DNA from 3 places in the Mycobacterium sp. E136 genome. Region 2 is predicted to be linked to each of the others. Evidence: predicted binding sites of a transcription regulator. Region 2 holds the regulator's gene; each other region holds the start of a gene.
The links. The regulator LexA, encoded in region 2, represses DNA repair genes until DNA is damaged. The targets are predictions, from matches to a motif close to CGAACANNTGTTCG.
Positions count from the first base shown of each region.

Region 1: the regulator LexA is predicted to act here: its motif matches at 3,129-3,142, upstream of A5698_RS04205 (error-prone DNA polymerase).
Region 3: the regulator LexA is predicted to act here: its motif matches at 4,671-4,684, upstream of cofD (2-phospho-L-lactate transferase).

Region 1 covers NZ_LZJE01000058.1:6,142-13,114, reverse strand. Annotated here, with positions in the region: gene A5698_RS04220 (adenylate/guanylate cyclase domain-containing protein) at 1-684, shown strand, start outside; gene A5698_RS04215 (alpha/beta fold hydrolase) at 705-1,067, opposite strand; gene A5698_RS04210 (HNH endonuclease signature motif containing protein) at 1,470-3,011, opposite strand; gene A5698_RS04205 (error-prone DNA polymerase) at 3,156-6,449, shown strand; gene A5698_RS04200 (MFS transporter) at 6,467-6,973, shown strand, end outside.
Region 2 covers NZ_LZJE01000099.1:3,146-10,118, reverse strand. Annotated here, with positions in the region: gene A5698_RS07450 (alpha/beta fold hydrolase) at 1-233, shown strand, start outside; gene A5698_RS07445 (PhzF family phenazine biosynthesis protein) at 291-977, shown strand; gene nrdR (transcriptional regulator NrdR) at 1,019-1,489, opposite strand; gene A5698_RS07435 (LysM peptidoglycan-binding domain-containing protein) at 1,658-2,110, opposite strand; gene lexA (transcriptional repressor LexA) at 2,320-3,015, shown strand; gene A5698_RS07425 (LGFP repeat-containing protein) at 3,012-5,096, opposite strand; gene A5698_RS07420 (molybdopterin guanine dinucleotide-containing S/N-oxide reductase) at 5,511-6,973, shown strand, end outside.
Region 3 covers NZ_LZJE01000381.1:6,180-13,152, reverse strand. Annotated here, with positions in the region: gene manA (mannose-6-phosphate isomerase, class I) at 1-601, opposite strand, end outside; gene A5698_RS25970 (TobH protein) at 606-1,703, opposite strand; gene A5698_RS25965 (phosphomannomutase/phosphoglucomutase) at 1,700-3,124, opposite strand; gene A5698_RS25960 (DUF3499 domain-containing protein) at 3,196-3,615, opposite strand; gene A5698_RS25955 (metallopeptidase family protein) at 3,773-4,195, shown strand; gene A5698_RS25950 (WhiB family transcriptional regulator) at 4,205-4,465, opposite strand; gene cofD (2-phospho-L-lactate transferase) at 4,915-5,934, shown strand; gene A5698_RS25940 (coenzyme F420-0:L-glutamate ligase) at 5,931-6,973, shown strand, end outside.

The DNA.
Region 1 (6,973 bases), on a different contig from region 2:
CGTGTACCGACGCTAGTCGTCCATTACAGCGACGATCCGCTGCTCCCGTCGGAGAAGGGTCGGGAAGTGGCCGATTCTATCGTCGGGGCGAAGTTCGTAGAGATCCCGGGACGAAACTTCTATCACGTCGTCGAACCTTGGCGGGACTCGTTCAATGCGATCGCCGAATTTGTCACTGGTGCACAGCCTGAGGTCGCTGACGATCGGGTGCTGGCGACGGTGTTGTTCACCGACATCGTCGACTCGACGCGTCGCGCGGCTGAGATGGGCGACCGCGGGTGGCATGCCCTCCTGGATGCGCACGACGCTGTCGTGCGGGCGCAACTTGCTCGGTTTCGCGGTCGTGAGGTGAACACGACGGGTGACGGCTTCGTCGCGATGTTCGACGGTCCTCAGCGAGCCATCCGCTGCGCCATGGCTATTCGCGACGCAGTGCAGGTGCTTGGCATCGAAGTACGCGCGGGTTTGCATACGGGCGAATGCGAGGTTCGCGGTGACGATATCGGCGGTATCGCCGTGCACATCGGCGCCCGCGTGGCCGGCCTGGCAGGACCAGACGACGTGCTGGTGTCGAGCACCTTGCGCGATCTGGTGATCGGCTCGGGACTGGAGTTCGAGGAACGCGGGACCCACCAACTAAAGGGTGTACCCGGTGAATGGCGCCTGCTTGCGGTCGCCAACTAGGACGGCGGCGGTCGACGGGCTCAGCGGTGCGCGAGGAAGTCGGACAGGTACTTACCGACGACCTCGTTCGGGATCAGGTGATTGGCGTCGACGAGTTCGATCCGCGCATCGGGGAGTCGCTGCCGCAGGCGGGCCGCAGCTTTGGGTCCGTTCTGTGCGGTCTCGTTCTTGCCGATGATCGCCAGCACCGGGATCCGCGCGGATGCGATTGGACGCAGATCACAGTCGCTGCGCATCGGCCACGGCCTCGGCTCAGCATTACCCAGCGACATCTTGAACGTCATGGCGCCACTGACGAACTGCTGCATGATCGTGCGCGTCGGCTCTTCGCCAAGCAGTCGGCGCTGTTCGGGGTTGACCATGTGGTCGATCAGTGACCACACGCGTCGTTCCTTGGGGCGCACAGCAATGGTGGTGAGGCCGCGAAACAAAAACCGCGGGCTCATACCTCCCGCGATCCCGACCGGGCACACGAGTGCCAACCGCTCGACCCTCTCGGGAAAGGCGGGTCACCGGCCTCAAGCACATGCGTGCGCCCGTATGAGGTCTCCACGTCTGATTCCGTGACAGAGACGGCACTGCAGGCCAGGACCGCGTCGTAGAGCTGAAGGTAGGCGGCGCGTGCGTCATCCGATCGAAATGCAGAGAGTGCGGGCATCCGGATCTCCTCATCGTCCTTCCGAATTGATACACCGCGTTGTCGGTGCGGTGCAGCGTCTTCGACGAATCGGGAAGCGATTCGCTGGTTCCGGACCAGCCATCTTGGTGACCGCGAGATTGCCGAGTCAGAACGGCGGCGGGTCTTCTTCGACCGACACCTGCGGCGTGAGCGGAAAAGTGGTCTTTCCGCATTCCCTTCCGGCGAGATCATCCAGCAGGCGCTGATTGCGCTGACGCTCCGCTTCGATGGCCGCCGCGCGGTTCTGTTCGCGGGTTCGCTTGCGCCGCGGCATCTTCAAGCATCGAACCGCGTCGTCGAGCAGATCGACGCTCGGATCGATGACGGCGGGCGCGGTTTCCCGGCACAGCGACGGGAAAAGCAGCCTGCTGCCCGGATGGGTCGTGTACTTCTGCCCGGCGGGTGAGAGCCAGTCGACGCTTCCGTCGGGGTGTTGCCGATCGCGCCATCCGAGGAACGTCTTGTAGAGATGATGAGTTCTACACAGGCACTTGAGGTTCGACGCCTGCGTCGCTCCCCGCGGATACGGGACCGTGTGGTCGATGTCGCATTGAGTGGCGGGCCTGTCGCAGTTCGGGAAGCGGCACGTCAGATCGCGGCAGCGGACGAACCACGCCAGCGCCGACGAGGGAACCCGCCCCTTCTCCGGCGGCGCATCCCCGGGATGCCTGACGGGTCGGCGCTTGGCGACCGCCAGCTTGGCGGCCACGATCGGTGCCGGCACTACTCCGCGACCTATCACAAACCCCGGCCCCGTCTCGGCCGCCCCACCGAGCGTGGGATCGTCGGCCTCGATCGGTTCGACGGGCTTGTCGCCGTCCAATTCGGCCGGGGTCGCGTCATCGAGCGTGTCCTCGCTCGCCACGACGTGCACTACGACGCCGCCGACGGAGATGCCCGCGGCCGGGCATTCTTTCGATCCGCACTCACACGGCAGCGTCTGGGCGCCATCGAACGCGGCGGCAACGGCATCGGCGCGGCGCTGTTCCTTTGTGCGAGGATCATTTTCGCACACCGTCGCGGCCATGGCGTCGAGCCGTTGGTCGATGAACTCGCCGTGATGGGCGAACACCGTCGCTTCGACATACGCGACACCCGAGCCGTCCCCGCTGTCTTTGACCTCGATGTAGCGGCTGCGCGAACTGTTCTCGGCACGGCGCACCGCAGCGGGGTCGAAGCGGTCGACCCAGTAGTCGATCGCGTTGTGCATCTTCAGCGCTGACAGTGCCGTCCATCCCTCGACATGCGCGGCGATCGCGGCGTCGACCTTGGCAAGCGCGTCACAGTCTTGGATCAGGTACGTCCGAAACACGATGGCGGCGACGATGCGGTAGGTGATGGTGCCGGTCAGAAACACCGCGTTCGTTCGAGGCAGCCGGTCGCGCAGGGCGATCGCGATCTCCAGTTGGGACGCCGCGACTCCGATCGACACCTGCTGGGCAGGGGCGATCTCAGCGGCGACGGCGGCGTAGTTGTCGATGATCCACTGCTCGCGATCGGCCGAACCGTCGACGGCATACATTCGATCCAGCACGGCGACGGCCGCCGAGAGCCTGCGCGCGCACGCGGCGTTCTCGATGCGCGCCCATGCACCGGCTGCTTCGGCACCTCTGGCGCCGTCGGCCGCCTCCACCAACTGATCGAACATATGAACGAATCTAGTCGGCTCCACTGACATCGGAAAGGTTGTTTTGCCAGCCTTTGGATGAACCTGATGTTTGGGATAACCAGCGCTTTTGCCGAAATTTCGACCGATCGGGCGGTTCGAACACAAGTTCGATACACTGCACACATGGGCTGGCATCTCGGCCCGCCGAGCTGGGCGGAAATGGAGCGGGTGCTCAACGGCAAACCGCGCCGTGCGGGCTGGCCGATCGACGAGCAGCTCGGCGACGGTGGCGACAGCCCCGCCTGGTCCAGCAAGCGGGGGGAGTACCAACCGCTCGACGTGGAGCGGCCCACATCGACGGTGCCCTACGCCGAACTGCACGCCCATTCGGCGTATAGCTTCCTCGACGGCGCCAGCACCCCGGAAGAACTGGTCGAAGAAGCGGTTCGGCTCGACCTGCGGGCGATCGCGCTCACCGACCACGACGGTCTCTACGGTGTGGTGCGCTTCGCCGAGGCCGCCAAGGAACTCGACATGTCGACGGTGTTCGGCGCCGAACTGTCCCTTGGCGGCGGCGACCGGACCGAAGACCCCGACCCGCCCGGCCCGCACCTGCTGGTGCTGGCACGCGGGCCCGAGGGCTACCGGCGGCTGTCTCGCGAACTCGCGAAGGCGCACCTGGCCGGCGGCGAGAAGGGCAAACTGCAATACGACTACGACGCATTGACCGAAGCGGCCGGCGGACACTGGCACATCCTCACCGGCTGCCGCAAAGGGCATGTCCGGCAAGCGCTTTCTGAAGGCGGGCCGGAAGCGGCAAGCCAAGCACTCGCCGATCTCGTCGACCGCTTCGGCCGCAACCGGGTCAGCGTCGAGCTCACCCACCACGGGCATCCCTGCGACGACGAACGCAACGCCATCCTGGCCGAGCTGGCACCCCGGTTCGGCCTGAGCGTGGTCGCGACCACCGCCGCCCATTTCGCCGAACCCTCGCGGGGGCGACTGGCCATGGCGATGGGTGCGATCCGCGCCCGCCACTCGATGGACGAAGCCGCCGGATACCTTGCGCCGCTGGGCGGTTCGCATCTGCGCTCCGGTGCGGAGATGGCGCGGCTGTTCGCCGACCGGCCCGAGGTGGTGACCGCCGCGGCCGAACTCGGCGAGCAGTGCGCGTTCGGGCTCGCCCTGATCGCACCGCAGCTACCGCCGTTCGACGTCCCCGAGGGCCACACCGAGGACAGTTGGCTGCGCCACCTGGTCATGACGGGGGCCCGCAACAGGTACGGCCCACCTCAGCGGGCGCCCCGGGCCTACGCACAGATCGAACACGAGCTGAAAGTCATTGAACAACTGACGTTTCCCGGCTACTTCCTGGTGGTCCACGACATCACCCGATTCTGCAAGGAGAACGGCATCCTGGCCCAGGGCAGGGGATCGGCGGCCAACTCGGCGGTCTGTTATGCGCTCGGGGTCACCAACGTTGACCCGGTCGCCAACGAACTGCTCTTCGAACGGTTCCTGTCGCCGGCGCGCGACGGCCCACCGGACATCGACATCGACATCGAATCGGACCTGCGGGAGAAGGCCATCCAGTACGTCTACGACCGCTACGGCCGCGACTACGCCGCCCAGGTGGCCAACGTCATCACCTACCGCGGCCGCAGCGCGGTGCGCGATATGGCCCGCGCACTGGGCTTCTCGCAAGGTCAGCAGGACGCCTGGAGCAAGCAGCTCGGTCAGTGGGGCAACCTCGCCGAGGCGCCGCACACCGAAGACATTCCCGAGCAGGTCATCGACCTGGCCAAGCAGATATCCAACCTGCCCCGGCACATGGGCATCCACTCCGGCGGCATGGTCATCTGCGACCGGCCCATCGCCGACGTATGTCCGGTCGAATGGGCCCGCATGGAGAACCGCAGCGTCCTGCAGTGGGACAAGGATGATTGCGCGGCAATCGGTTTGGTGAAGTTCGACATGCTCGGCCTCGGCATGCTCTCGGCGCTGCACTACTGCATCGACCTGGTGCGCGAGCACAAGGGCATCGACGTCGACCTGGCGAAACTGGACCTGTCCGAGCCCGCCGTGTACGAGATGCTGCAGAAGGCCGACTCCGTCGGCGTGTTCCAGGTGGAGTCACGCGCCCAGATGGCCACGCTGCCACGGCTCAAGCCCCGCGTGTTCTATGACCTGGTCGTCGAGGTCGCGCTGATCCGGCCCGGCCCGATCCAGGGCGGGTCGGTGCACCCGTACATCAAGCGCCGCAACGGTGAAGAGGCCGTCACCTACGACCACCCGTCGATGGAACCGGCCCTGCACAAGACGTTGGGGGTGCCGCTGTTCCAGGAACAGCTCATGCAACTCGCCGTGGACTGCGCGGGTTTCTCCGCCGCCGAGGCCGACCAACTGCGCCGCGCGATGGGGTCGAAGCGGTCGACCGAACGGATGCGCCGGCTGCGGGGCAGGTTCTACGACGGTATGCGTCAGCGCCACGGCATCACCGGCGAAACCGCCGACCGCATCTACGAGAAACTGGAGGCCTTCGCGAATTTCGGCTTCCCCGAGAGCCATTCGTTGAGCTTCGCATCGCTGGTGTTCTACTCGTCGTGGTTCAAGCTGCATCACCCCGCCGCGTTCTGCGCCGCGCTGCTGCGGGCACAGCCGATGGGCTTCTACTCGCCGCAGACCCTGGTGGCCGACGCCCGCCGCCACGGTGTGATCGTGCGCGGCCCCGACGTCAACGCCAGCCTGGCGCACGCGACCTTGGAAGACACCGGGAACGCGGTCAGGTTGGGGCTCGGCGCCGTTCGGCACATCGGCGACGAACTGGCCGAGCAGCTCGTCGAGGAACGAAACGCCAACGGCGCGTTCGCTTCCCTGCTGGACCTGACGCAGCGGGTGCAACTGTCCGTGCCGCAGACCGAGGCGCTGGCCACCGCGGGGGCGCTGGGCTGCTTCGGCATCACCCGGCGCGAAGGGTTGTGGGCTGCGGGCGCGGCCGCCACTCAGCGACCCGATCGGCTGCCGGGAGTGGGCGCGTCGTCGCACGTTCCCTCGCTGCCCGGTATGACCGAGCTCGAGCTCGCCGCCGCCGACGTCTGGGCCACCGGGGTATCGCCCGACAGCTACCCGACCCAGTTCCTCCGCGAGGACCTCGACGCCCTCGGCGTCATCCCCGCAAGCCGGTTGCTCGACGTGCCCGACGGCTCCCGGGTCTTGGTGGCCGGGGCCGTGACGCACCGGCAGCGGCCGGCTACCGCCCAGGGCGCCACCTTCCTCAACCTCGAGGACGAGACCGGGATGGTCAACGTCATCTGCTCGCGCGGGGTGTGGGCGCGGCACCGCAAGCTGGCGCAGACGGCTCCGGCGCTGTTGGTCCGCGGTCAGGTGCAGAACGCCACCGGGGCCGTCACCGTGGTCGCCGAGCGGATGGGCAAGCTCACCCTGGCAGTCGGCTCCAAGTCTCGCGACTTCCGCTAACCCGCTACGGTTGAGCCGTGCGCCGACCCGTCTACGTCCTCGTCGGTGCGGGCACCGCGCTGATCGCCTGCTGCTATGGATTCGGGCGGTTCTCCTACGGACTGTTCGGGCCGGTGTTCGGGGAAACCTTCGGCCTCAGTTCCACCATCGCCGGCGTGATCGGGGCGGGCAGCTACATCGGCTACTGCGCCGCGATCACCGCCAGCCTGCTGCTCACCGACCGCGTCGGGCCGCGCCGGGTTGCGGTAGCCGCCGGAGTCGTTGCCACGCTGGGCATTTCGATCATCGCGCTGGCACCGTCGGCCTGGGCTCTCGCGGTCGGGGTGCTGATCGCCGGATGCAGCACCGGGATCGTCTCGCCGCCACTGGCGGCGGCGGTCGCCCAGAATGTGCCGCCTGCCACGGCGGACCGTGCGCAGACCGTGGTCAACGGCGGCACGGGCATCGGTGTGGTGCTGTCAGCGCCGATCGCGCTGCTGCTGTTGAGTCACTGGCGCGCGGCGTGGGTGGTGTACGCGGCGGTG
Region 2 (6,973 bases):
CGCAATTGGAAATCTTCGACGGCTCCGGCCATTTCCCGTTCCACGACGACCCCGAACGCTTCGTCGAGGTGGTCGAGAAGTTCATCGACGGCACCGAACCGGCGGTCTACGACCAGGAGTATTTGCGCGGGCTGCTGCGGGCGGGGATCACCGAGAACGCGATCTCCGGTTCGGCCGACACGCGGGTCGCGGTGCTCGACGCGATGGGCACCGACGAGCGCAGCGCGACCTGATCTCCCACCCACCGCGACCGCGCCACCCTCACGCCGATAGCAAGTAGCATCGGCCCCATGGCCATCGACGTGACGGTGTTGCGAGTCTTCACCGACCCTGACGGCAACCACGGAAACCCTCTCGGTGTCGTCGACGCCAGCACCGTCGACTCGAATGATCACCAGCGGATCGCAACCCAATTGGGTTACAGCGAAACCATATTCGTCGATCTGCCGGCCCCCGGCACGAACACAGCACACGCACGCATCTACACGCCGGCCGTCGAACTGCCCTTCGCCGGACATCCCACCGTCGGCGCGGCGTGGTGGCTCCGCGAGCAGGGCGCGCCCGTGCACACCTTGCGCGTTCCCGCCGGCATCGTCCAGATCGCCTACAGCGACGACCTCACCTCTGTTCAGGCCCGCGCGGAGTGGGCACCCGAATTCGCCATCCACGACACCGGCTCGGTGGACGAGCTTCTCGCCCTCGACCCGTCGGACTATCCCGACGACATCAACCACTACGTGTGGACGTGGACCGACAGGGACAAGGGTGAGCTGCGGTCCCGGATGTTCGCGACCGACCTCGGCGTGCCCGAGGACGAAGCCACCGGCGCCGCCGCCGTGCGGATCACCGACTACCTGAGTCGCGACCTGAGGATCGTGCAGGGCAAGGGTTCACACATCTACACCGAGTGGAGCCCCGAGGGCTGGGTACGCGTCGCCGGTCGCGTGGTCAGCGACGGCATCAAGCAGATCGACTGACCAACACACCGTGCCGTAGGTTGCCAGACAACCCGGTCGGCTCAGCTGGCCGTGGGTTGCGGTGAGTTTCGATGCGCCCGCAGGTCCTCGATCTCCCGCTCGAAGTCCTCGGCCGACGTGAACCCGCGATACACCGAGGCGAAGCGCAGGTAGGCGACCTCGTCGAGATCGCGTAGCGGCCCGAGGATGGCGAGGCCGACTTCGTGGCTGGGCACCTCGGGCGATCCCGAGGCGCGCACGGCGTCCTCAACCTGCTGTGCCAGCAGGTTCAACGCGTCCTCGTCGACCTGGCTGCCCTGGCAGGCGCGGCGCACTCCTTTGATGACCTTCTCGCGGCTGAACGGCTCGGTGACGCCGCTGCGCTTGACGACGGCCAGAACGGCGGTCTCCACCGTGGTGAACCGACGACCGCATTCCGGACAGGACCGGCGGCGCCGGATGGCCTGGCCCTCATCGGTTTCACGCGAGTCCACCACGCGCGAATCCGGGTGACGACAGAACGGACAGTGCATCACCGCTCCTTCGCCGCGCCAACAAACGACCAACTCGAACCTCTCCGAGCGTACCTGCGAGGGGTTGCGATGGCCCAGCACCGCGCTGAACGGCACGTAGTCGAGCGATCTGAGCGATCTGTCGGTGAACACGCCTGCGCACCAAGTCGTTTGCCGGCGACTCTGACGTCAGCCGACCGGGGCGATCAGCGTCTGCCCGGCATCGACCGACGACGAGTCGAGCTGGTTGAGCTCGCGGATCCGGTCCATCACCTGGCCCACGGGAGCGTCGGGCGCCACCCGCAGCGCCACCTGCTGCAGACTCTCCCCTGACTGGACCTGCACCACCGCGAGCCGGCTCGGCACCGCGGCCGAGGTGGTCCCCACCACGCCGCCGAACTGTGCGACGAGGCCGAGCCACACCGTGATTCCCGCCGCCACCAGGGACAGCAGCACCGTGGTGACCGGGGTGATCGGCCGACGCCGGTGCGAAGCACGCGACATCATCACGCCGGTTCCGCGATAACGCACCGCGGCCCCTGCCGGTCGGACCGTGGAGGGCCGCCGACGGGCGCGAACCGGCCGGTAACCGGTGCTGACCACGCGCGTGGGCGGAAATTCGTGGGTGTCGAGTACGGTCATCTTCCTGCCTTCCGGTCCGCTGCCTTCGCTCTTGTGTTCGAACATACTCGATCACATGTTCGAAAGATAGAACGTGTGATCGAACTGTTGTGAAACGATAAATCGGGCCACCGACAAAAAATCGCCTTGGAATCGCGCAGGCCGCACCGGGGCGACACGCCTCGAACAAATGTTTGATTAATCGGATGTCGCGGGTTACATTCGGCGGCATGGACTCGAGCAGCGATAACCCGGAAGGCGCCGGCGCGGCCCGAACCCTGGACCCGGGGCTCACCGAACGCCAGCGCACCATCCTCGACGTGATCCGCGCCTCGGTCACCAGTCGCGGCTATCCCCCGAGCATCAGGGAGATCGGCGACGCGGTCGGATTGACCTCCACCTCTTCGGTCGCCCACCAACTGCGCACGTTGGAGCGCAAGGGCTATCTGCGCCGCGACCCCAACCGGCCGCGCGCCGTCGACGTCCGCGGCGCCGACGACCATGTGACGCCGATCGTCGGCACCGATGTCGCCGGCTCCGACGCGCTACCGGAGCCGACGTTCGTGCCTGTGCTGGGACGCATCGCCGCCGGCGGGCCGATCCTGGCCGAGGAGGCCGTCGAGGACGTCTTCCCGCTGCCGCGCGAACTGGTCGGCGAAGGCTCGCTGTTCCTGCTCAAGGTCGTCGGCGACTCCATGGTGGACGCCGCGATCTGCGACGGCGACTGGGTGGTCGTGCGTCAGCAGAACGTCGCCGACAACGGCGACATCGTGGCCGCGATGATCGACGGCGAAGCCACAGTCAAGACCTTCAAACGCACGCGCGGCCAGGTCTGGCTGATGCCGCACAATCCGGCGTTCGATCCGATCCCCGGTAACGACGCCGCGGTGCTGGGCAAGGTCGTCACCGTCATCCGGAAGATCTAGTCGGCGCGGACGAATCCGTTCGTCCGGGCGAATTCCTCACTCGAGAACCAGATCTCGGCGTCTACCTCGTCGTAGTCGGCGGCGGTGGGCAGCCAGTAGCGACCCGACTGGGTGTCCGCCTTGATCGGATATCCCTCGGGCGCCTCCCCTGAACCGCCGACCGGTAACCGGAAGGCGGGGCTGGGTACCTCGGGTTCGTCTATGACGATCCTTGCGTGGCGGCCCGTGTCGGTCAGCGAATCCCGTTGTCGCGGTGCGGGTTCACTCGGCTCGGCCGGGACATCGACGTCTTCGGTGACATCGAGGTCTTCGGCCGCGGTATCGAATTCGTCAGGCTCATCGTGCTCGCCGGTCGTCTCGTCGTGGCCGGCAGTCAGACGCCCCGCAGCGATCGCGGCTTCCTCCGAGGCCGGAATGCGTGTGGGCGCGGTGTCGACGTTGTCGGGGTTCTCCTCGTCTTCACCGATGCCGGCCGATTCCGAAGGCTCGCCGAAGCTCTGGGACGGCGCCTCCCACGGGCTACCCGGCGAGTCGGCCGACTCCCCCGGTGCGGAAAGGGCCCCCAAACCCTCTGTGGCGTACCGATCGCCGAACATCGCGGCCGACGGATCCCCACCGTTGGACAGGTGTTCGTCCGAACCCGGTGTGGCGTAGGCGTGTTCGGCGTCGGAGCCGTACGTGTCGTCGTACCGGCCGTCGACCGCTCCCGGGCGATCGACATCCGGGCGGCGCCTGTTGCGCATCGTCGCGAACGCGACCAGGCCGACCAACACGATCACCGGCACGATCACCAGCAGCCACCACCAGCTGAAGGTGAACCAGTTCCTGTCTCCGCCGGAATCCGATGAGCGTTGAGTGCCCGGCGTTTCGGACTTCTGCTCGGCAGGCACCTCGAGGCCGGCGAGCTCCCCGGCGAGATTGGGTGGTTCGGTGCTGAACTCGCCGGTCTTGCGATTCCAGGAGACGACCCCACCGCTGAACCGCTGCGTGACGACGTCACCCTTCTCGGTCTGGTCGGCCATCGGCGCGCCGAGCGTGCCCTCCGCGCCGTCGAGCTTGTCCCAGGCCGCACTCATCGCGCCGCGCACCAGTACCGCGCCGTAGTCGGGCGTCCAGAAGATCACCGGCTTGTCATCGGCGGCGAAACGGGACATGCGGCTGGCGGTGGGCAATCCGCCGTCGCTCTCGCTGGAGACCGGGAACCCGAGGTCTCCTTCGGGGCCGCCGAGGCTCTCGTACTTGGCCAGGACCTGACCGGTGACGACTCGCGCGCCTGTCTGCGGACTGTAGAAGATCTTGCCGCCGGCGAAGTTCTGGCCCAAGCCATCCTTGCCGATCGGATACGCGGGCCCCTCCGCGGCGCCCAACGGCCCCAGTGGGCCGCCTGCCGCACGGCGCGCCGCGTTGATCGCGGAAGTGGCATCACCCGGTACCTGCAGGTCCGCCAACTGTCCCGCGAGATCGGGCGGCACGGTGGTGAACTTCTTGTCGCGAGTGTTGTAGGTGATCTCGCCGCCCGTGAACTTCTGGGTGACGAGATCACCGCGGTACGACTCGTCGTCGGCCGGCACACCAAGCGTTCCGGTGGACCCGCCCAACTTGTCCCACGCGGCGTTGATCGGTCCGCGGACCACCCGCGCGCCGGTGTCGGGCGTCCAGAAGATCACCGGGTTGTCACTGGCGCTGAACGTGACGTTGAAGCTGCCCGGGGCACGCCCGGGGCCGTCGTCCATGGTAGGGAATCCGAGGTCGCTGTCGGCGGGCCCGCCTAGCGAATCGTACTTCTCCAGGATCGCACCCCGCATGATGTGAGCGCCGGTATCGGGGGTGAAGAAGATCTTGCCGCCGGCGAAGTTCTGCGCGAATCCGTCGCCCACTTCGTACACGTCGCCCTGCCGTGGGCCCAGGGGGCCGCCGTCTCCGCCGCTGGCGTCGAACGCCGCCGTGATCGCGGCGTTGGCCGCATCGGATTCCGGCGACGCGCTCACCACCGGCGCCAGCAATAATGCGACGGCGCCCACGAGCAGACCGATCGCCATTCGACCCAACACCGAGGTGCCCCGGCCGTTCTGCCCGATCATTCGACCTCCCGGGTCGGCACGAAATTTCGCTCGAAGAATTCGCACCCGTCCTCTATCCGTCGTCAGACGCCAATAACCAACGAACACGCCGATCTTGGGAAGAAAATACCTGCCGATACTCCATTCGCTGTGGATAACCCCGCCGTGCCGCCCGGATTAATCGCGGCGCCACCAAGGCTATTTGCATCCACAACGGCCGTGACGGCATCGCAAATAGTTTGCACACCGCAGACGAGAATGACGGACGGCCGCCGAGTATTTGCCCAAATATCGGTAGCCACCAGGCAATGTTTGCGCCGATCGATGCGACTTGCGCGCGCGATTGTGGCACTAATGGCATTCGCTATCGCTGAGGCGGTTCACGCCGACCCGGCCGTTTCCGAGCCGCAGGTCGCCCGCACCTAAACTGACGCCATGCCCGCCCCGGTCAGCCTGACGCACTGGGGCGCCTTCGCCGCCGAGATGCGAGACGGCGACATCGCCGCGGTCAGTCCGTTCGAGGGCGACGCCGACCCCTCACCTCTGCTGGGCAATCTGCCCGGATCTCTTCGACATCGGGCACGGATAGCGACACCCGCCGTTCGGCGGGGTTGGTTGCGCGGCGGCCCGGGTCCGACCACGCGCCGCGGGAACGACGAATTCGTGGCCGTCACATGGGATGAGTTGACCGAACTGCTCGCCGATGAATTGCGCCGCGTCGTCGATTCGCACGGAAACGGGGCGATATTCGGCGGCTCGTACGGCTGGTCCAGTGCAGGCCGGTTCCACCACGCCCAGAGCCAGGTGCACCGGTTTTTGAACCTCCTTGGCGGATACACGTTTTCCCGGCACTCCTACAGCCTCGGTGCCACAGGGGTGATCATGCCGCGCGTCGTCGGCACGCACGACGACCTGTTCAAGCGGTCGACCTCCTGGGAGGTCATCGTCGAGCACACCGAACTCCTCGTGTGCTTCGGTGGGTTGTCGCTGAAGAACACGTCGATCAACCACGGCGGCACCACCGCCCATCCGGCGCGAGATGCGCTGCGGCGGTACCGCGCCCGTGGCGGGCAGATCGTGTCGTTCTCACCGCTGCGCGACGACGTCGACGGAGAATGCGAATGGTTCGCGCCGGTGCCCGGGACCGATGTAGCGATCATGCTGGCGCTCGCATACGTACTCGCGACCGAGAGACTCGCGGACCGAAACTTTCTGAGCACGTACTGCACCGGTTACGAACGTTTCGAGCGGTATCTACTCGGGGCCGACGACGGTGTGCCGAAGACTCCGCGGTGGGCGTCGGCGATCTCCGGCATCGCCGCCGACGACATCGCCCAGTTGGCTCGGCGGATGTCCGAGCACCGCACGATCGTCACTGTCAGCTGGTCGCTGCAGCGAGTGCGGTACGGCGAACAAGCGCCGTGGATGGGCCTGACGCTGGCCGCAATGCTGGGGCAGATCGGCCTTCCCGGCGGCGGTTTCGGGCACGGCTACGGCTCGATGAACGAACCCGGCCTGCCACCGCTGCGGTGCGGACTGCCGAGGCTGCCGCAGGGCATCAACCCCGTACGGTCGTTCATCCCCGTGGCCGCAATCAGCGATCTGTTGTTGCGCCCCGGCGAACCGTTCGACTACAACGGCCAGCGGCTTGTCTACCCCGACATCCGGTTGGTGTACTGGGCGGGCGGAAACCCGTTTCACCACCACCAGAACATCCCCCGGCTGCGGCGTGCCCTGGGTCGCGTCGACACCCTGGTGGTCCACGAACCGTATTGGACCGCAATGGCCAAACACGCCGACATCGTCGTGCCGTCGACGACGTCGTTCGAGCGCGACGACTTCTCGGGGTCCCGCAACGACCCGATGCTGATGGCGATGCCAAAACTGGCCGAGCCATA
Region 3 (6,973 bases), on a different contig from region 2:
CCAGGACGTCGAGGTCTGGTTGCGGTGCGGTGATCCAGGTCGTGAACAACGCGCGCAGCCCGTCACCGTCCGGTTGACCCGAGAGCAGGTTGACGAACGGATCGAGGTCGCTGACCTCCAGCGCCCGCATCAGCTCGATGGTGCGCGCGACGGGCCGGAAGCCGGCCAGCGCCTCGAACGGGCGTACGGCGACGATCAATTCGGGTTTGTGGCTGGGATCGCGGTAGTTGCGGTTGGGCGCCGAGACGGGGATGCCGAGCTTGTTCTCGCGTTCATAACCCTCGACCGCCTGCTCGGCGCTGGGATGCGCCTGCAGCGACAACGGTTCGTCGGCGGCCAACACCTTGACCAGAAACGGCAGCGTATCGCCGAAGCGCGCACAGACCGCCGCGCCCAGCTGCCCCTCGGGATCATCGTGCAGGGCGTCGAGCAGTGAGCGCTCCCCGTCGGCGGTCTCCAGCATGGCCGGGTCACCGGGATGGGCGCCGAACCACAGTTCGGCCTCGGGATGCGCTGTGGGACTTGGCCTTCCAGTGAACTCGGCAATGTCCGTGCGGGACCCCCAGGCATAGGTCCGCACCGCTCCGCGTAGCAAGTGCACTTGGCTAACCTCGAACTAGTTTCAGGTAGACGGCGGTCATCTCCAAGCGGACGGCGAGCATCGCCAGTTGTTGCTCCAGGCTGCCCGCCGCCGTCGACGCATCCGGTACCGCCGCTGCCTCCGGCAGTTCCGGTACGTCCTGCGCGCTGATCACGTCGACGTCGTCCATATCCGCCGCCCGGGCCGCGACGAACGACCGCTCCGCATCGGTGGTCAACACCAGCGTCCGCATCCGGCGCGGAAGCGGACCGTCGAGCTGTTCGTCGTGAAAGATCGACCGCTCCCGATCCGCTACCGACGCACCGGCTCTCAGCATGGCCAGCGCGTCTCCGAAGCCCACGGCGGCGACCACCCGTTGGGCGATGCGCAGAAGAATCGCCGCACAGTGCCGAGCCAGCGTCAGCGTCGCCGCGCTGTCGCCGGCCAGCACCACGTCGCGGTCCGCCATCCGCTCGGCCAGCGTCTTGGCCGGGTTGGTGAACAGTTCGCGGTTCGCGCTGTTGCGAAGCGCCTCGGCGTCGAGTTCGTCGGCCAGCGCCTCGAGGTCGACGTGCATGGTCGGATCGACCACGGCCAGCGTCGCGAGGCCGGCGGCGAGGTAGCGCACGAATCCGAATTCGTCGAGCACCCACATCCGCGGCGCCAGCACCGCCGCCCTGCCCGCGGCGACGTCGCGCAGCGGCCCCTCGTACGGTGCGACGACCGCCACGCGGGCACCGCGTCGAACTCCGGTGGCGGCGGCGTTCACCAACGCGGGATCGCCAGGGTCGTCGCCGGCGACGACGAGGACGTCGAGCGGACCGATCCACGGCGGCACCTCTGCGGCGACGACGATGGGCGCGGCCACCGAAGCCCCCCAGCCCGACGCCAATAGCGATCCCGCCGTCTCCGCGTTGCCACGCCCGGCAACCCAGATCACCGTGCGGGGCGCCCCGTCGGCGCGCAGCGATTCGAGTTCGCCCTCCGCGAGCGCGGCGGAGGTGGCGCGAACCTGTGCGCCGGCCATCGCGGCGGCGCGCAGCAGACCCTCGCGGTCGGCGCCGAGCAGGCCGTCGACGTCGTCGAGGTCGATGGTCGCGGCCGAGGACGGACCCGAAGTCACGTCGCCACCTCGGAATTCGACGGCACCCGCGCGCGCACGGTGTCGGAGACCTGTCCGACGATCTTGTCGACCTCGTCGGTGCTGCGGGCTTCCACGTTGAGCCGGAGCAACGGCTCGGTGTTGGACATCCGCAAGTTGAACCATGTGCCCTCGCCCAGGTCGACGGTCACCCCGTCGAGGTGGTCGATCGAATGGATCCGAGTGCCGAACGCCTTGAGCACATCGTCCACACATCGCTCGGCGTCGGTGACCGTGAAGTTGATCTCGCCGGACGCCTCGTAGCGCTGGTAGTCGGCCATCATGTCCGATAGCGGCCGGTCTTGTTCGCCGAGCGCGGCCAGCACGTGCAGCGCGGCGAGCATGCCGGAGTCGGCGCCCCAGAAGTCGCGGAAGTAGTAGTGCGCCGAATGCTCGCCACCGAAGATCGCTCCGGTGTCGGCCATCAGCGCCTTGATATAGGAGTGGCCCACGCGGCTGCGCACGGGCGTGCCGCCCCGCTCCGTCACCAGTTCGGGCACTGCCCGCGAGGTGATCAGGTTGTGAATCACCGTGGCGCCGATCTCTCTGCCGAGTTCCCGCGCGGCGACCAACGCGGTCACCGCTGACGGCGAGACCGGATGCCCCTTCTCGTCGACGACGAAACACCGGTCGGCGTCGCCGTCGAAGGCCAATCCGATGTCGGCGCCGGTCTGCACGACGTGAGACTGCAGATCGGTCAGGTTGGCCGGGTCCAAGGGGTTGGCCTCGTGGTTGGGAAAGGTGCCGTCGAGTTCGAAGTACAGCGGCGCCAGCGTGATCGGGGCGATCGGGCCCAGCACCGCGGGGGTGGTGTGGCCGGCCATGCCGTTGCCCGCATCGACGGCAACCTTGAGCGGACGCATGTCGGCCAGGCTCACCAGCGAGCGCAGAAACTCGCCGTAGTCGGCCAGCACGTCGCGGTCGCTGAGGGTGCCGGGCGCGCCGTCGTAGCCGGGGACACCTGCGATCACCTCGTCGGCGATGGTCGACAGCCCGGTGTCCTTGCCCACCGGTTTGGCCCCGGCCCGGCAGAGCTTGATGCCGTTGTAGGCGGCCGGATTGTGGCTGGCGGTGAACATCGCACCTGGGCAGTCCAGCAGGCCCGACGCGAAGTACAACTGGTCGGTCGAGGCGAGGCCGATCCGCACCACGTCGAGGCCCTGCGCGGTCACCCCGTCGGCGAAAGCCGCGGCCAGTGCGGGCGAACTGGCCCGCATGTCGTAGCCGACGACCACTTGCGATGCGCCGTCGCGGACGAGGCGCGCGAAGGCGCCGCCGACGTCGGCGACGAACGGCTCGTCGAGTTCCGTTCCGACCAGGCCGCGCACGTCATAGGCCTTGATGACGCGATGAACCGCCGCGGCGGGCCGGGACGGCGATGAGCGCTTGCGCGAAGAGCGCACGGGTAGGGACTCCTTGTGACACGGACAACTACTGGCGCCAGCCTAACCGTCCGGGCAGACGTGCAGGCCGTCTAGTCCGTGGGGTCCGGCAGTACGCGCAGATGGCCTCGGCGGCGGCCGTTCGACTCCGGTCGCCGGGCGGGCGGCGCCATCAGCGAACCGCCCGGGGTTCCGGTGACGGGGTCGGAGAACCCGGTGGCCACCCGGTTGATCGGCGGAGCGACATCACGCCCCTCCCGGACCGCATCCGCGAGCGCGACCAGGTCGTCTTCGTCGGGGTGAGAAGGCAACGGGCCAGCGTGACGCACGAGTTCCCAACCGCGAGGGGCGGTGACGCGGCCGGCGTGCACGACACACAGGTCCCAAGAGTGCGGTTCGGCCACCGTCGCGAGGGGACCGACGACCGCAGTGGAGTCGGCGTAGACGAATGTCAGCGTCGCGACCGCATAGTGCGGACACCCGGGCCGGCAACAGCGACGGGGAACGTTCACAGCGGAAGGCTATCGTGGCCGCACTCCGCTTGCCGCCGGACACGCGCAGCCTGCGGACGGCCGATCTCGAACCGTTACGATCCAGTTCATCCCGCACGAAAGGAGCACCCCAGCGGTGGCCAAGCGTGGACACCTGCGCTCGCGCCGGGGCCGCGAGATGCGCGGGCCGTTACTCCCCCCGACGGTGCCGGGCTGGCGCAGTCGGGCCGAGAGGTTCGACATGGCGGTGCTGGAGGCCTACGAGCCGATCGAGCGGCGTTGGCAGGACCGGCTCGCGGCGCTGGATGTGGCGGTCGACGAGATCCCGCGCATCGCGCCGAAGGATCCCGACAGTGTGCAGTGGCCGCCGGAGGTGATCGCCGACGGGCCGATCGCACTGGCCCGGCTGATCCCGGCGGGCGTGGACGTCAGGGGGAACGCCACACGCGCGCGAATTGTGCTGTTCCGCAAACCGATCGAGCGGCGGGCCAAGGATTCCGTCGAACTCGAAGAGCTTCTGCATGAAATCCTGGTGGCTCAGGTCGCCACCTTTCTGGGCGTCGAGCCCTCCGTCATCGATCCGACGATCGACGACGATTGACCCCGCGGCTCAGATGATTCCGCGCTTGAGGCGGCGGCGCTCGCGCTCGGACAGCCCGCCCCAGATGCCGAAGCGCTCGTCATGCGCCAAGGCGTACTCCAGGCACGCGTCGCGCACCTCGCAGCCCTGGCAGATCCGCTTGGCTTCGCGCGTCGAGCCACCCTTCTCCGGGAAGAACGCCTCCGGGTCGGTTTGAGCGCACAGCGCCTTCTCCTGCCAGAGCTCATCCTCGGGTGTCAGTGCCGGCGCCACTTCGATCGGATCGGGCACCAGACTCAACTGCGGACGCCGAGGCGTCTCAACCGGTGCCGGTTCCGAATGGGCGTGCGGCGCTGTGTCTGCTGAGCTGAAGACTCGGGCGTCGACCCGAGCCAAACGATCGAGATCGCTGTACTCAAAAGACATCTTCCGCCTCCTCACCTGGTCTCGTTGATCCCCTATGAGCGCCCCACGAATCTGTAGGACACTTCCAATTCGAACAAGTGATCGAATCTCGGTCTGCGGCACCGGAACCGGATGGCCTACCGGGAAATGACACTGGTGTGATTACACACGCGTCAGCTGCCCTGGTCAAGCTCTAGAACAGGAATTCATACCATTCCGTGATCGAATTACGGCGAGTCGTGACCTCGGCGTGTCCATCACACCCGAATCCATCGCAGTTCCGGGCCGACTCCTGCCCGTACCCAATCCGATTGGACGGCCTACGCTCGGTCGATGTGAAGGTCACGGTACTGGTCGGCGGCGTCGGTGGCGCCCGGTTCCTGCTTGGCGTGCAACAGCTCTTGGGCCTCGGTCAGTTCGCTGGCGCGAAAGGTGCTGCTGGGACTGATGATACTGCTGAGCATGAACTGACTGCAGTGGTCAATGTGGGCGATGACGCGTGGATGTTCGGCGTGCGGATCTGCCCGGACCTCGACACGTGCATGTACACCCTCGGCGGCGGTATCGACCCCGAACGCGGCTGGGGGCATCGCAACGAAACCTGGCATGCCAAGGAGGAACTCGCGGCCTACGGAGTACAGCCGGACTGGTTCGGGCTCGGCGACCGAGATCTGGCGACACATCTGGTGCGCAGCCAGATGCTGCGTGCCGGTTATCCGCTGTCGCAAGTGACCGAGGCGCTGTGCACGCGATGGGCACCGGGGGCCACGCTGCTGCCCGCCAGCGACGACCGCAGCGAAACCCACGTCGTCATCACCGATCCCGGACCCGGCGAGTACGCCGGCGAGAAACGCGCGATCCACTTCCAGGAGTGGTGGGTGCGCTATCGCGCGAAAGTGCCCACCCACAGCTTCGCTTTCGTCGGCGCCGACAAGGCCACCGCGGGGCCCGGCGTCGCGGAGGCGATCGAATCCGCCGATGTCGTCCTGATCGCACCGTCGAACCCGGTGGTGAGCATCGGCGCGATCCTCGCGGTGCCCGGTATCCGAGGCGCACTGCGCTCGACCCCGGCGCCCGTCATCGGCTACTCCCCCATCATCGGTGGAAAGCCGTTGCGGGGCATGGCCGACGAATGCCTGTCGGTGATCGGCGTGCCGAGCACCTCCGAAGCCGTCGGCAGGCACTACGGCGCCCGCTCCGGGGTCGGCATCCTCGATGGCTGGTTGGTGCACGAGGGCGATCACGCCGATATCGAAGGGGTCGACGTCCGAGCGGTGCCGCTGCTGATGACCGATCCCGGCGCCACCGGTGAAATGGTCTGTGCGGGAATGGATCTGGCGGGCGTGAAACCATGACCGAACCTTCGCGCGGTGACCACGGCACCGCCGCCGCGGTGGAACTGCTGCCGGTCTCGGGGTTGCCCGAGTTCCGTCCCGGTGACGATCTCGCGGCATCGATCGCCGCGGCCGCACCGTGGCTGCGCGACCACGACATCCTCGTGGTCACCAGCAAGGTGATGTCGAAATGTGAGGGCCGCATCGTGGATGCGCCGATGGATCCCGAACAACGCGACGTGCTGCGGCGCAAGCTGATCGATGCCGAGGCGGTGCGCGTGTTGGCACGCAAGGGCCGCACCCTGATCACCGAGAACGCGATCGGTCTTGTTCAGGCGGCCGCAGGTGTCGACGGCTCGAACGTCGACTCCGCGGAACTCGCGCTGCTGCCGGTCGATCCCGACGCCAGCGCGGCGGCGCTGCAGTCGGCGTTGCGCGAACGGCTGGGCGTGACGGTCGGCGTCGTCGTCACCGACACAATGGGTCGCGCTTGGCGCAACGGGCAGACCGACGTGGCCATCGGCGCCGCCGGTCTGACCGTGTTGCACGGGTACGGCGGTTCGGTCGACCGGCACGGAAACGAACTGATCGTCACCGAGATCGCCGTCGCCGACGAGATCGCCGCGGCCGCGGATCTGGTGAAGGGCAAGCTGACCGACATCCCGGTCGCGGTGGTGCGTGGGCTGCGGCTGCCCGACGACGGTTCCACCGCGCGCCGTCTGGTGCGGGCGGGCGGGGAAGACCTGTTCTGGCTCGGCACCGAGGAGGCCATCGCGCTGGGCCGCAGCCAGGCGCAGCTGTTGCGCCGGTCGGTACGCCGGTTCTCGGCCGAACCGGTGGCGCCGGAACTCGTCGAATCCGCTGTCGGCGAAGCGCTCACCGCGCCGGCTCCCCACCATACGCGGCCGGTGCGGTTCGTGTGGTTACAGGGCGGCACCCGACGCTCGGCATTGCTGGACCGCATGAAGGACAAGTGGCGCGCCGACCTCACGGCTGACGGGCGCCCCGCCGATGTCGTCGAACGCCGCGTCGAACGCGGCCGGATCCTCTACGACGCACC